Regions from separate parts of the Pseudoalteromonas sp. NFXS53 genome, predicted to be linked through region 2. Evidence: predicted binding sites of a transcription regulator. Region 2 holds the regulator's gene; each other region holds the start of a gene.

Region 1 (3,473 bases), on a different contig from region 2:
CAATGTTTGCAATGAACTATGTGCATTAACACGTGCCACGATGCCATCAGCCCAAGTAGCAATATTGAGGGCAAAATCTTTCACCGACTCACGACCGCCCATCGCACCGTTTTGTTGATCAAGATAAACCGCATGGCCGCCTAAACGGTTAATACCAATATCGAAAGACACACGAGTACGTAAACTCGGCTTTTCAAACAAGGTAACGATAGATTGACCTGCAAGGGCTTGGTTAAACTCTTTTGGTTGCTGCTTGATGGTTTGTGCAAGCGATAATAGTTTTAACGCTTGTGCTTTATTTAATTCTAATCCTGTTAAAAAATGAGATGTCATTGCTATTTCCTAAGGTGTAATTTTTGTACCGACATGGATGCCTTGAACTAAGGCAATAAGATTTTCTGGCTTCTGCCAGCTCGATATGTACACCCCGCGTCGTAAGTGTTGTGCAGCGTGCAGGCTGGTCTTCACTTTGACCTCCATGCCGCCAACAATGACTCCTTCTTCGATAAGAGTTGCAATGTGTTGTTCAGATAGTTGATGTAAAGGCTGTTTGTTCGCATCAAGCACCGCCTCTACATCTGTCATATAAATAAGTTCAGCATCAAGTTGCTCAGCAATCGCCGCAGCCGCTTCATCTGCATTAACGTTATAAAGTTGACCGTCAGCGCCGATACCTATTGAGCTCACCATAGGTGTTCTGCCCAGCTCTAACAGAGTAGGTAAAATACTTGCTTCACCCTGTTGGCACTCGCCCACTTGACCCAATGCTTTGAGTTTTTGCGAAGCAATTAAGCCCGCTTCATATAAACAAGTACCTACAGGTTTTAAACCCGCTTTAATCGCTTGACCACTTAGTTGCTTGTTCGCAGTACCTGCCAATGCGCCCACAATATATGGCATTTGTTCTTTTGGACTGATACGAAGGCCTTGGTGCTTAGCAGTTGCAAAGCCCGCCTCCGACAACCATTTATCAACGAGCGCACCGCCGCCATGTACCACAACAAACTGCTTGTCGATTTGTACCTTTGTCAGCTCAGCAATTGCAGAAAATAGTCCCATCGCTGCATCTTCCGTGTTTAACACCGCACCACCGACTTTAATGACCCATGTTTGCATCTTCATGACACTCCTTTTAAGCCAAGTTCAGCAGGTAACAATGCTGCGATATTCATACACTGTAGCGCTTGACCAGCTGCCCCTTTTAACAGGTTATCAATGGCAACCACCACAATCAGTTGCTCACCTTGTACTTGCCAGCCAATATCAACATACGGCTGTTTGGCCACACCTTTAATTGAAGGCATTTGCTTAGTGCCTTTTAAACGAATTAACGGCTCGTCGGCGAGCACCTGAAATGCTTCGTTAACCTGGTGCTCACTCACACCCGGCTTCAGCTTCACATAAATGGTTTCAAGAATACCGCGAGCAAAGTTGCCTAAGTGCGGGGTGAATAACACTGAATGACCAAGATACTGTGAAATTTCAGGCGTATGCCTATGATTGAATAACCCATAAGGTGCGAGAGACACTTCGCAAAACTGGGTGCCTATATTGGCTTTACGACCCGCCCCAGTTACGCCCGATACCGCGTTAACAATGATGGTATCGTCGGCAAGTAAATCTGCTTGTTTAAGTGGTTTTAAACCATTTAACGCAGCAGTCGGGTAACAACCAGCAACGGCAACCAGTTGCGCCTGTGAAATACCCTTTGCATTCCACTCCGCCAAGCCATATTCAGCTTGTGCAAGCCAGGTTGGTGATTGGTGCGTAAAACCATAAAAACTGTCGTAATCTTGAGGGTTTTTAAGTCTAAAACCGCCTGATAAATCAAATACTTTTTTGCCCATAGCTAAAAACTTAGGCGCAAGCTCTACGCTGACTTTGTGATCTGTACACAGGCACACAAAGTCTGAATTTGCTTCGATATCAATAAAGGCTTGTTCATTAAGAGGTAAAAGAAGCGTGTCGAGCAAAGAGGCATGTTCTGGATACAAGTCACTCAGTAGTTTTCCTTTGTCTAAACTTTGCTCTGACACAAAACATCCAGCAAGGGAGAAGTTGGGATGTTTGGCAATTAAACTGGCTAATTCAGCGCCGCTATAGCCGCTAGCGCCAATAATAGTTACATTCAACATAGTAAAAAATCTCTAAAAATTTGGTTCCGTTTCGTGCCCAATGGGCATTATTTAAAAAGTGTTGAATGTATATCGTCGCATCTTAGCCTCAACTTATATTTATGCTTAAAAAGTGAATTGATATTCATACTAAACACATATAAATTATTATGCAAACATTTTGAATAAATATTTTGGACTGATATGACCACTCCCGCTTTTATTAATATGTACCAGCAGCTTATCGCCGAGCCTTCTATTAGTGCGCTCGATCCACAGCTCAATATGAGCAATTACTCCACCATAGAATTATTAGCAGCTTGGTGTGAAAATTTAAGCTTTCAGGTTGAGATAACTGAACTTAAAAGCGCACCGGGTAAATTTAATTTACTGGCAAAACGTGGCGAAGGTGAAGGCGGCTTAATGTTGGCAGGGCATACAGACACTGTGCCTTTTGATGACAGTCGCTGGCGTTACGATCCATTTAAACTCAGCGAAGTCGATAACAAACTATATGGTCTAGGTTCAATTGATATGAAAGGCTTTTTTGCATTTGTAATTGAAGCCATTAAACAACTTGATACACAAGGCGCGAATCAAACAAAACCCATTATGATTCTCGCCACGGCAGATGAAGAAACCACTATGGCAGGCGCACAAGAAGTGGCAAAACATCAAAACTTAAAACCTGAGTTTTGTGTTATTGGTGAACCGACTGATATGGTGCCAGTATTCACTCATAAAGGGCATATGAGTACCGCCATTCGTGTTACCGGTAAGTCGGGTCATAGTTCTGATCCTGCACGCGGTTTAAATGCCATTGAAGTGATGCATAAGATTATTGCAAAGCTGTTGCAACTTAAAGACACTTTAAAGAATAAATATTCAATTGAGCATTTTGCAATACCCTACCCCACTCTAAATCTGGGGCATATTCATGGAGGAGATAATGCTAATCGTATCTGTGGCTGCTGTGAGTTGCACTTAGACATTCGTCCATTACCCGGACTGAGTATTCAAGAGCTGCAATTATTATTGCTAGAAGCGGTTAAACCCATTAATGATGAATACCCAAATAGCGTCGCGGTTATCGACTTGCATGATCCTATTCCAGCCTTTACTGGCACAACCGACAGTGCATTAGTAAAACTAGCTGAAGCAGTTTCAGGAGAACAAGCAATCGCGGTGAACTACTGCACTGAAGCACCATTTTTGCAGCAACTTGGCTGTGAAACGATTGTTATGGGTCCAGGCTCTATCGAACAAGCCCACCAGCCTGATGAGTTTTTAGCAATGGAGAAAATCAAACCATCGCAAGAGAAGATCACACAGTTAATTCATAAATTATGTTTTTAAAAC
Region 2 (3,473 bases):
CTTTCTCTTCGAACGCGCTTAGCTCGCCGTAAGAAAGAATTTCTTCAACACCGTTAGTACCTAAGCGTACTGGGTGTGCGAAGTATGCTGCATCACCGTTCTCAACTGCAACGTATGCATAGTCAACAACGTTTTGCTCGCCTTGAAGACCTTTAACTAGTGAGAAGCAGAAACGTGCTGCAGCTGCACCCATTGAAAGTGTCGCTGAACCGCCACCCGCTTTCGCGTTAACAACTTCAGTACCCGCGTTTTGGATACGTGGAGTTAGTGCTGCAACTTCTTCTTCAGTGAACTCAACACCTTCAACTTGAGAAAGTAGAGGAAGAATAGTAGTACCTGAGTGACCACCGATAACTGGTACTTTAACTTCAGATACGTCAACACCTTTCAGTTCAGCAACGAATGCTTCTGAACGGATAACGTCTAGCGTAGTTACACCGAATACACGTGATGCTTCATAAGTACCCGCTTTTTTGAATACTTCAGCAACGATTGGTACAGTGCCGTTTACTGGGTTAGTGATAACACCAACTAGTGCTTTAGGACAGTTACGTACGATACCTTCAGCAAGTGTCTTGATGATACCAGCGTTAACATTGAAAAGGTCAGCACGGTCCATACCTGGCTTACGAGGCATACCAGCTGGGATAAGAACAATGTCAGCACCCGCTAGCGCTGCGTCAAGATCATCTGCACCAAAACCTGCAACTTTAACTGCAGTTGGGATGTGAGATAGGTCTACAGCAACACCAGGAACAACTGGCGCTACGTCGTATAGAGATAGCTCAGAACCTGCAGGAAGGCCATTTTTAAGAAGTAAAGATAGAGCTTGACCGATACCGCCAGCGGCACCTAATACAGCAACTTTCATGTGGAATTCTCCATAATTTGAAGGTGGAATTGTGTGTGCTGTAAAGATAATGAAAAGTGCAGGTAAAAACAAATTTATCGGTGCTATTTTAAGGTTTTTTTCGACTATAGTTGTAAAATATTGCTTTCAGCGTTCAAGCTCGCTTTACACTTCAAAATATTCATTCCTATGTTTCTATAAATACCCTACCACTTAAGCAAATCTTGCAATCAATTCACTTTGTTTTTTAATTGCAAAGTTGGGTCTGGATTCAGAATTGTGTAAAATCTAAGTAATATTTAATAAACGAGTTCAATTATGCAAGCAAACGAAAAGCAAGAAGCACTGATAAAGGCCTTCAAAGCACTATTAAAAGAAGAAAACTTTGGCTCGCAGGGTGAAATTGTCGATGCCCTGAAAGATCAAGGCTTTGATAATGTGAGTCAAAGTAAAGTGTCACGTATGCTGAGTAAGTTTGGTGCGGTAAGAACTCGTAATGCAAAACAAGAAATGGTTTACTGCTTACCGGCAGAGATGGGCGTACCAACAGCTAAAAGTCCTTTGAGACAATTAGTGATTGATATCATACACAATGAAATGATGATCATCATCCGTACCAGCCCAGGTGCAGCTCAACTGATTGCCCGTTTACTAGACTCATTAGGTACTGCTGATGGCGTATTAGGTACCATTGCTGGTGACGATACTATCTTTATTGCACCAGCTAAAATCTCTGAGATAGATGTAACACTTGAGAAAGTAAAAACTTTATTCGACAACGTTTAACTTTCGGCTATTTGCGCCATGTTTTGCAGAAACTGCACGGATGGCGCAAAAAACGCAGCCCCCATATCGGCCTGACAATAATCTAGCCACGCATCGTAATGCTGATCGTTCCCTACTCGAGTCGTTAACAGCTGCTCGAAAGCATTCCCCTTTGCGGCACAACTCACCCACAAAGACCCTTGCTCAAAGACATCTCCAAACGGCATACTTTGCTCAAGTAATAGTGGTAAGTTGTCTGCATTTTTAAGCTCAGTTAATGCGGCATGGCTATTAGTTAAGGCGTGTTCTAGCTTTTTATTCTCTAAACGAGAGCGGCCCATAATGGCTTCTTGGTCATTCAGGCTTAGTTGTTGCCAACGGTTTAGATCAAACTTCACTCGCTGTACATGAATGTAGCTACCTTGATCTTCAAAGCTTTCTGGGTCATGAACTAAAGCCACTTGGCGCTTAAAACGTCCATGAGGCGTATTAGCGCCATAAATAAAGCCGTTAAAATCTCGACCGTCTAAGAATCGGAAAGTACGGATATGTGCGACCAATTCCACTTTACCCGCCAACATATGCCTGACACTTTGAGCAAATAGGTGGTTCACATCTTCTCTGTCAGAGCGGATCACATACAACAAATCAAACGGCTGAGTGTGCATAAGATGCTCGTGAGAGCGAATATGCGGGAAGCTTTTTAACTCTTTAGGAATACACTCGGGATATATATGTGGCCAATACTGCGCACCAATAGCTACAAAGCTCGATACCATAGATTCAGAGAAGCGGTCGCTCAATTCTGATTGTAAGCGTTCACATTGCCCTAATGCTGCTCTAACGGCTTCATCTTGCCCATCGAGTACATTAAAAAACAAATGTAATCCATGCAGATTTGCCTCTGCACACACTCCTGACTGCGGCTGAGCCATGGCACCCCAAGTTATAATAAGTAATGACTATGAAAAGAAATTTACCGCATGTGGCTTAATTTTAAAAGTCACTGGCTCATTAATATTCAGAGCATGTTCACTTTCGACTGGCACTTCGATGACTTGCTCTGCCACTTTTATTTGATAAATAAACTCAGTACCAATAAAGCGCGACTGCAGGATTTCGACGTCATTCGTCTCGCCATTTTCTAGCTGTATATGAGCAGGTCGAATATAAATTTGTCCAGAACCTTGCGCATTTTCACACACTTTTGTCGAAGTAAATCTACCAAATGAAGTAGTAAATTCTCGTTTATCTTCAACTTGGGCTGGAATATAAATACCCTGCCCCAAAAATTCTGCGACTTCTTTACATGCTGGCTGTTCAAATAGCCTTTTAGCATCACCTAATTGAGCTATTTTACCTTGATGCATTACAGCCAGTTTATCAGCAAAAGCAAAGGCCTCTTCTTTTGAGTGGCTAACAAAGATAGCTGAGACCTTTTGATCTTTTATAATCTGTCGAATGTCATTGATAAGTTGAAAGCGCACTTGCGCATCAATATTCGAAAAAGGCTCATCAAGGAGTAATAAGTTAGGTTTATAAGCAAGCGCTCTTGCAATGGCGACGCGTTGTTGCTGACCACCTGAAAGCTCATGAGGATAACGCTCAGCAAATTCAGATAAATGCACAAGCTCCAGCATTTCATTTACACGTACTTGTTTGTCAGCCTTACTAAGCTTACTTAAGCCAAACGCGATATTTTGGGCAACGGTTAAATGAGGAAATAACGCATAATCCTGAAACATCATGCCAATATTACGATGCTGCGGCGCTGTAAACTGCGTGTTGTCACTCATGGTTTTACCATGAATAACAATTTGACCTTGCTGAGGCGTTAATAAACCTGCCACGGCTTTTA
Region 3 (3,473 bases), on a different contig from region 2:
ATTGGAAAGTATTGAGTAAAATGGTTTTTTTGCTTACTTTTATGAATACTTTTCATTAAAATGAAATTGACGCGGAATCTTCTAATTTTTGGAATAACAGGAGCAATAGAATGCTAATACTAACTCGTCGAGTGGGTGAAACCCTAATGATTGGTGATGAAGTAACTGTAACTGTACTAGGTGTTAAAGGTAACCAGGTACGTATTGGTGTTAATGCACCTAAAGATGTTTCAGTTCACCGAGAAGAGATTTACATGCGAATTCAGGCTGAAAAGTCTGGTCCTGCTACAGGTAACATCTGATCAGCTTTTAGCGAATAATAAATACCAATTGCATTAAATTGGTCACTAAAGCCACTATTTATTAGTGGCTTTTTTTTGCGATAAAATAAAATCAACCGTTTCGTCATTCAATGCACTTAAAGATAAATATTGTGCACCTCGTAGCGAATAGATAAGTAGACCTCTGTCTGTTTTTATAACTTTTGTGATGTCTTGCCAATTAAACACAAATGACTTGTATGGGTTGGCAGCCTTAATTTTTTCTTCGTCAATTTCAACAATCACATTGGAGCCACTTGCTCTGCTGATCATCTGTCTGGCAACCCACCAAGGACGGCGATAGTAATATGAAATGCATTCAATGACTGCCAAAATGATTAAGAAATTTCCCAAGTAGCCATTCTCTAAACCATAAATAGACACTAAACCAAGCAGGGTTAAAAAACCGACTAACGCATATTTAGGTTTGTTAGCTTTACCAAATTTTTCTGACTCATCAAAGCACTCCTGATAGTAAGGCTTATCAAGGGTAAATTCGTGTTTATACATAGCAACTCATTAATCTTTATTTGCTGCCAATTTTATCAAAAAAGAATGGTGTATGCGTATTTGAAATTTTTTAATGTGAGCTGTCGATGTATGGGTATATTTTTTTATTCAATCATAACGGAGTTTTGCGTAGCGCTTGCTTGGTCTTACCATTTTTTGTCTCTGTTTGTAAAACTTGTTTATGTAACCTCTTTATCACTTTTATTTAAAAATATTTAAATAAACCTACGCTATTTTGAATATTTTTCATATTTATCTCAGTAATTCATTCGTTTAATCAGTATTTTACAGTTAAGTTGTTGCTATCGTTAAAATTTTAATATTGGTATTACCAATTTACAATGTTGTTTACAAGTTGAGCTCGTTTGTTATGATGTTGAATAAATATTTATAAAAAATGATTAATGACGCGAAGCGCGTTGTGAAAAAGGGGGAGAACATGGATATAGGCGCATTGTTGCTAGAGGCAGCCAGCTTAATGCTTACTGGCATGGTTGGGGTTTTTGCCTTCTTATCTATCTTAATTTTTGCTGTAAGCAAGTTATCACTTATCGCAGGTGGTGATGAGCCAGCAAAGCCACAACGTCAAACTACTAAACGCCCAACATCAACAGGCGTATCTAACGCGCACATTGCTGCAATCACTGCAGCTATCGCTCAGTACAGATCAAAATAATAAAGGGGTCCACTATGTCAAAGTTAAAATTAACTGAATTGGTTTTAAGAGACGCACACCAATCATTGCTTGCTACGCGAATGCGCCTAGAAGATATGCTGCCAATCGCAGAGAAACTAGATAAAGCCGGTTATTGGTCTGTTGAATCTTGGGGTGGTGCAACCTTTGATTCTTGTATTCGTTACTTGGGCGAAGATCCTTGGTATCGCATTCGTGCTTTAAAAGAAGCTATGCCAAATACCAAGCAGCAGATGCTTTTACGTGGTCAAAATTTACTGGGTTATCGCCATTATGCCGATGACGTGGTAGAAAAGTTTGTTGAACGTGCACATCATAATGGTGTCGATGTTTTCCGTATTTTCGATGCCATGAATGATGTCAGAAACCTCGAAACTGCGATTAAAGCAGCCATTAAAGTAGGGGCGCACGCGCAAGGCACTATTTCTTATACCGTCAGCCCGGTTCACACTTTAGACATGTGGTTAGATCAGGCGAAAAAGCTTGAAGCCATGGGCTGTCACTCAATTTGTATTAAAGATATGGCAGGTTTATTAAAGCCGTATGATGCCGAAGAGTTGATCACTGAACTTAAAAATACCGTATCGGTGCCAATTGCCATGCAGTGTCACGCGACAACGGGTTTAAGCACAGCGACATACCAAAAAGCAATCGATGCGGGTATTGATATGCTTGATACCGCTATTTCGTCTATGAGTATGACTTATGGTCATAGCGCCACAGAGACCATGGTGGCTATCACTGAAGGCACAGCGCGTGATACAGGTTTAAACCTTGGTGAGCTTGAAGAAATTGCGAGTTACTTCCGTGAAGTTAGAAAGAAATATGCGGCATTTGAAGGTAGCTTAAAAGGCGTTGATGGCCGTATCTTACTCGCTCAAGTACCTGGCGGTATGTTAACTAATATGGAAAACCAGCTTAAAGAACAAGGCGCGGGCGATAAGCTAGATGATGTTCTAAAAGAGATCCCGGCTGTTCGTAAAGACCTTGGTTTTATTCCGCTGGTGACTCCAACATCGCAAATTGTCGGTACTCAGGCGGTACTAAATGTTCTAACTGGTGAGCGTTACAAGACCATCACAAAAGAGACGGCGGGTGTGTTAAAGGGTGAGTATGGTTCGACCCCAGCTGAAGTTGACTCAGAGTTACAACAACGCGTATTAGATGGCGCAGAAGCGATCACGTGTCGCCCTGCTGATTTAATCGATGCTGAGCTTGATAGCCTTGAGGCTGAGCTAGTTGCGAAAGCCAAAGAAGACAACATAGAGTTGGCTGAAGAGCAAGTCGATGACGTGTTAACTTATGCGTTATTCCCGCAAATTGGTCTTAAGTTCCTTAAGAACCGCAATAATCCAGATGCATTTGAGCCGAAACCAACTCTAGTTACCACTGAAAAGCCTGCACCTGCTGCAAAACCGGCTTCTCCACAAAAACAATCAACAGAGCGTTACAGCGTGCAAGTTGACGGCAAAGTTTATGATGTTGTCGTTGCACCAGGTGGTGAACTTAAAGAAGTACAAGTCAAAGATAGTGAGCTTATTCCACAGTCAGCATCGGTCAGTACGAGCGAAACGCTCAATGCACCGCTTGCCGGTAACATCTTTAAGTTATTGGTGCGTGCAGGTGATGCAGTCGCTGAAGGCGATGTAGTCATGATCATGGAAGCCATGAAGATGGAAACAGAAGTGCGTGCGACGCACAGCGGTACGGTTGCAAATGTCTTAGTCTCTGAAGGTGACTCTGTCGCAACGGGCGATGCCATGATTGAGCTTGCATAGGAGGTCACATGGACGGGTTGTTAAATTTATGGCAAGCAACGGGCCTTGCCAACTTTACCGTGCCAGCTCTAGTCATGATGGCGGTGGGCTGTGGTTTACTCTACCTTGCTATAGCAAAAGGGTTTGAACCTTTACTCCTTGTACCAATTGGTTTTGGTGCAATCTTAACGA

What was found. The regulator ArgR, encoded in region 2, controls arginine synthesis, uptake and breakdown. The targets are predictions, from matches to a motif close to ANTGAATANNTATTCANT.
Region 1: argC (N-acetyl-gamma-glutamyl-phosphate reductase) is a predicted target of ArgR. The motif match lies at 2,247-2,264, and genes of this name have one in related genera.
Region 3: AC1HJP_RS01235 (OadG family transporter subunit) is a predicted target of ArgR. The motif match lies at 1,206-1,223, and genes of this name have one in related genera.

Annotation. Positions count from the first base shown of each region.
Region 1 covers NZ_JBWVBR010000007.1:44,601-48,073, forward strand. The annotation lists gene AC1HJP_RS09370 (ornithine carbamoyltransferase) at 1-333, opposite strand, end outside; gene argB (acetylglutamate kinase) at 343-1,122, opposite strand; gene argC (N-acetyl-gamma-glutamyl-phosphate reductase) at 1,119-2,132, opposite strand; gene argE (acetylornithine deacetylase) at 2,319-3,470, shown strand.
Region 2 covers NZ_JBWVBR010000038.1:236-3,708, forward strand. The annotation lists gene mdh (malate dehydrogenase) at 1-871, opposite strand, end outside; gene argR (transcriptional regulator ArgR) at 1,169-1,636, shown strand; gene AC1HJP_RS21000 (Dyp-type peroxidase) at 1,633-2,550, opposite strand; gene AC1HJP_RS21005 (ABC transporter ATP-binding protein) at 2,578-3,473, opposite strand, start outside.
Region 3 covers NZ_JBWVBR010000001.1:303,273-306,745, forward strand. The annotation lists gene AC1HJP_RS01220 (aspartate kinase) at 1-19, shown strand, start outside; gene csrA (carbon storage regulator CsrA) at 111-302, shown strand; gene AC1HJP_RS01230 (YcxB family protein) at 357-830, opposite strand; gene AC1HJP_RS01235 (OadG family transporter subunit) at 1,270-1,506, shown strand; gene oadA (sodium-extruding oxaloacetate decarboxylase subunit alpha) at 1,521-3,302, shown strand; gene AC1HJP_RS01245 (sodium ion-translocating decarboxylase subunit beta) at 3,311-3,473, shown strand, end outside.